DNA from 2 places in the Streptomyces marincola genome. Region 2 is predicted to be linked to the other one. Evidence: riboswitches for the same ligand, from Rfam matches in the RefSeq annotation. Region 2 holds a riboswitch; the other holds the start of a gene.

Region 1 (2,380 bases), 3.4 Mb from region 2:
CCTCGGCCTCGGCGCGGCGGTAGGCCGCGTCGAACTCCTCGCCCCACAGATCCGTCAGCTCCGGCACGTCGGACGGCGAGAACAGCGACCAGTCGGCGTCGGCCTCGACGCGGCGCATGAACTCGTCGGGGATCCAGTGCGCGAGGTTCAGGTTGTGGGTGCGGCGGGCGTCCTCGCCCGTGTTGTCGCGCAGTTCGAGGAACTCCTCGATGTCGGCGTGCCAGGTCTCCAGGTAGACGCAGGCCGCGCCCTTGCGCCGGCCGCCCTGGTTGACGGCGGCGACGGAGGCGTCCAGGGTGCGCAGGAACGGGACGATGCCGTTGGACTTGCCGTTGGTGCCCCGGATGAGGGAGCCGCGGGCCCTGACCCGGGTGTAGGACAGGCCGATGCCGCCGGCGTGCTTGGACAGCCTGGCCACCTGGTGGTAGCGCTCGTAGATGGAGTCCAGTTCGTCCTTGGGCGAGTCGAGCAGGTAGCAGGACGACATCTGCGGGTGGCGCGTGCCCGAGTTGAACAGGGTGGGGGACGAGGGCAGGTAGGCGAGGCTGCTCGTCAGCCGGTACAGCTCGGCCACCTCGGCGAGGGCCTGCTCCGAGTCGCCGTCCGCCAGGCCGCAGGCGACGCGGAGCAGGAAGTGCTGCGGGGTCTCGATGACGCGGCGCGTGAGGGGGTGGCGCAGCAGGTAGCGGGACTCGACCGTGCGCAGCCCGAAGTACTCGAAGCGGTCGTCGGCGCCCTCCGCGACGGCCGCCTCGGCCAGCGCGTCGAGGCGGTCGGCGTGCCGCCGCACGAACGCGGCGGTGCCGTCCCCGATCAGGCCCTCGCGGTGGCCGGTGGCGACGGAGGCGGAGAACGAGACGGCGCCCTGGCCGGCGGCCTCGTCGCGGATGGCGAGGCTGAGCAGCCGGGCCGCGAGCCGCGAGTACGCGGGGTCCTCGGCGATGAGCCCGGCCGCCGCCTCGATGGCGAGCGAACGCAACTCCGCCTCGTCCGAGCCCGCGTGGCGACCGCGGAGAACGGCGGTCGCCACCCGGTCGGGGTCGGCGGCGGGCAGGTCGGCGGTGAGGTCGGTCAGCAGGCGCGGCAGCGCGGCTGTGACCGGCTCCGCGGGTGCGACGGGTGCGGTGGTCACTCGATGCTCTCCCTCGAATCGCGGCGGCCAAGGGGCCGGGCGGGCAGGCGGGCGCGTCGAGGCATGCGTGTGGTAAGGCAAAGGCATACCGCGATACGTCCGTCGGCCCAGCCCACGAGGCCCGGACAGGTTCGGCACCGTCGGCAGGGGTCGGACTCGCGATGGGTAGCACGAAACCACCCATCGCACACCATTGCGGGACAGTTCCGGAATCGCACCGGATTCCCTGCGGCGACAGCGAGCACGAGCATACATCTTGTGCTGCGTGGACCGGGCGCCCCTATATGTTGTGCTGTTCGCCTCCCTCGTGGGCGAGTTCCAGTGCGAACGCGTGAAGCCGCAGGCCCGGAAGCGGCTCCCAGTCGCGCTCAGGCGCCCGAACGAACCCGAGGCGCCCGTACAACCGGTGGGCCGTGTGCATTCGCGACTGACTGGAAATGACGACACGCCGCGCTCCCGCCCGGCGCGCCCGGAGCAGGCAGGCGCGCACGAGGGCTTCGCCCACGCCGCGCCCGCGGGCCGCCCGGGTCACCGCGAGCATCCTGAACTCCGCCTCACCCGGCCCCGCGACCTCCGCCAGCGGGCCGCCCGCGCCGACGAACGTGACGCAGCCGAGCAGCCCGTGGGGCCCGTGGGGCGCGTCCTCGCCGGCGGGTCCCGTGGCGACCAGCACCTCGGCGTGCGCGGCGCGCGTGCGCGCGTCCCGCAGGTCCGGCAGGTAGGGGTCGGCGGGGCCGAGGTCGAGCAGCCCGTCGGCGAGGTAGGTGTCCGCGACCAGCTCGCCGGCCGCGTCGAGTTCGGCGGGCGCGGCGGCCCTGACCGTGATGTCGGTGGTGTCCATGGCGGCAGTCTCCGTGCCGCGGGGCCGGTCCACCAGCGGGTTTCCGGCCCCGGGCCGCTGCCGGGCGCGTGCGCGGGGAGCCGGGGCCGGCCGGGTCACGACCCCTCGGCGCGCAGCACCCAGAAGCCGCTCTCCTGGGCCGCGACCGTCCAGCGCGGCCCCTGCGGGTAGAGGCGCGCGGCGTACGCGGTCAGGGACTCGGCGGTGTGGCCCGGGTCGTAGTAGGCGATCCAGTCCGGCACGAGGTCGCCGCTGCCGCCGATCCAGAACACCCGGCAGCGCTGCGTGAGATGGGCGATCGGCCGGACGTTCGCCGCCACCTCGGCGCCGTCGGGGACGGCGGCCATGACGCGTTCCCCCGCCGCGGCCAGGGGGCCCGCCCGGTAGGTCTCGGCGCGGGTGAGGTC
Region 2 (2,380 bases):
GAGGCCCAGGCGGGCCGCGATGGCGGACCAGACGTCCCCGACGCCGATGCTCGCCGGGCCGATGGTGACGGCCAGGGCGACCGAGCCGCACAGCGCGGCCAGCCCCGCCGCCCACAGCGCACCGCCGCGCGTGTGCGCGCGTATCCGGTCGTTCACTCCGCGAGCCCGTGGTCGCGCAGCGCGGCCGCCACCTGCTCCAGGCCCTCGACGGTGCGGATGGAGGGGTTCATGGCCTGGCCGCTGAGCAGCACGTAGCGCTGCTCGCGCACGGCCGTCATCGTGCGGGTGACCGGGTGCGACTCAAGGAACGCGATCTTCTCGGCCGCGCTCTCGGTGGTCTGCGACCTGCGGGTGAGGTCACCGATCACCAGCACGTCGGGGTCCCGGTCCGCGACCGTCTCCCAGTTGATCTGGGGCCACTCCTGGCGGCTGTCGTCGAAGACGTTCTCCGCGCCGAGCGCGTCGGTGATGACGCCGGGCGCGCCGCAGCACCCCGCCATGTACGGGGACTCGGAGTTGGCGAACCAGTACAGGAGCGTCGCCCCGGACGCGTCGATGCCCGAGGCGGCCCGCTCCGCGCGCGCCCGCAGGCTCGCGACCAGTTCGTCGCCGCGCTCCTCGACGCCGAAGATCCTGGCGAGGTCGAGGACTTCGCCGTAGACCGTCTCCATGGTGAACGCCTCGGTGCGCGTCCCGTCGCCCTCGCCGCTGTTGTCCTTGCCGACGCAGTCGGAGGGGGAGAGGTAGGTGGGCACCCCCAGCTCCTCGAACCGCTCGCGCTCGGCCACGCCTCCCGTGCCCAGCGTGGAGGCGAAGGACGCGGCGACGAAGTCGGGCTCGGCGTCCAGGACCCGTTCGAAGGACGGGGCGTTGTCGGCGAGCCGGGGCACCGGGGCGTTGGCCTCTTCGAGCTCCGGCGGCAGCGGGTCGGTCCAGGTGGCCGTGCCTGCCATCCGGTCCGCGAGCCCGAGGGACAGCAGGATCTCGGTGGTGCCCTGGTTCAGCGAGACCGCCCGCCGCGGCGGTGCGGTGACCTCCACCGTCCGCCCGCAGTTGTCGAGCGTCAGCGGGTAGCCGTTCTCTCCGGGCACCGCGGACGGCGGTGGCGGGGAGTCGTCGGCGCCGCAGGCGGTCAGGAGCAGGGCTCCGGTGAGGGCCAGGACGGAGAAACGGCGGACGTGCGCGACCGGCATGGGCGTTCCCGGGTGTCGAGGGCTCGTACGCGGAGCCCTGTCGGACGGTGTCCCCCCGCAGCACGGCATCGTGCGCGGAGGCCGCCAGCAGGTCTTCGGACTCGGGATCACCCGGACGAGGCGCCTTCCCGGACCACGCCGTGGTCCAGTGGCTGCTGCCCCGCCCGTCCCCCTCACCGCTGCGCGTCAGTTCCGGGTTCGCACCGGATTCCCTGACCCACGCACGTGGGTTCGACTGGCCCGGGCAAGCTACCACAGCGCCCCGCCGCACCCGACGGCCCCGGCGGCCCGGGGCCGCACCGGCACGTCGTCGCCTCCGCGCCGAGTGGCACGGTGGCGATCAGTCCGTCCTGCGTGCGCCCTCGCGCGCCGGGGGCGTGCCGAGCCGGACCAGGCGGCGGCCCGCTGACCGTCGAACAGGTGCGCGGCGCCCCGGCCTTGGCCGGAAAACGCCGCGTCGTCCCGGTCATGTACGGGGAGACATGACCTCGCCACACACGGCGACGGACCGAGGGGGATACGTGACGTTCGGCGCGAAGAACCTTAAAACGGCGATCGAACGGCTCGAAAAACAGATCAGCACGCTCACGCAGGCGGTCGGCGCCCTCGGCGCCACGATGGGGCAGGCCGGGCACCACCCCGTCACCGTCGGCACGGCACCGGACCAGGAGGACCACGGCGGCCTGCTCGACCGGGCCGCAGGCATCTCCTACGCCACGATCGTCTGCCACCGCGACACCTGGTCGTTCCTCGTCGAGCAGGCTGCCCGCACCGAGCACTTCCGGCTTCCCGCGGGCATCAAGGAGGACGAGCACGGCCTCATCGAGGCCGATGTCTCGGCCCGAACCCTCCTCGCGGCCATCGACGCGCTCCGGCAGGCCGCGCACGACGCGCGCGCCTCCGACATCACCAGGGCGCTCGCCCGTCGCGTGCACCACCGGATCGGCGACGCCCTCAAGGAGCTGGAACCGCCGGCGGGCGGGCAGTCGGCCGTCGCCCGTATCGTCATCGACGACCGCCCGCCCCGCGCCGCGCTTCATCCCGCAGGGGGCGCCCCGGCGCATCCGGGTCCCGCGGGCCCCTAGGAGCAGACGCCCGCCACCCGCGTGGCCGGGCCGGTGGACTGGGCCCGGCCGTCCTCGGCCGTCCAGTGGACCTCCTGGCCGTCGGCCGAGATGTCGATGGCG

Evidence for each region. A riboswitch is a leader RNA that binds a small molecule or an ion and turns the genes downstream of it on or off. The one in region 2 is predicted to bind cobalamin.
Region 1: it holds a riboswitch for cobalamin, as region 2 does, so the genes downstream of both, LC193_RS21570 (ribonucleoside-diphosphate reductase subunit alpha) here and LC193_RS06355 (ABC transporter substrate-binding protein) in region 2, are expected to answer to the same signal.

Annotation. Positions count from the first base shown of each region.
Region 1 is NZ_CP084541.1:4,888,390-4,890,769, forward strand. It holds gene LC193_RS21570 (ribonucleoside-diphosphate reductase subunit alpha) at 1-1,219, opposite strand, end outside; cobalamin riboswitch at 1,258-1,420, opposite strand; gene LC193_RS21575 (GNAT family N-acetyltransferase) at 1,413-1,973, opposite strand; gene LC193_RS21580 (DUF2079 domain-containing protein) at 2,069-2,380, opposite strand, start outside.
Region 2 is NZ_CP084541.1:1,499,606-1,501,985, reverse strand. It holds gene LC193_RS06360 (FecCD family ABC transporter permease) at 1-156, opposite strand, end outside; gene LC193_RS06355 (ABC transporter substrate-binding protein) at 153-1,193, opposite strand; cobalamin riboswitch at 1,277-1,433, opposite strand; gene LC193_RS06350 (hypothetical protein) at 1,676-2,278, shown strand; gene LC193_RS06345 (hypothetical protein) at 2,275-2,380, opposite strand, start outside.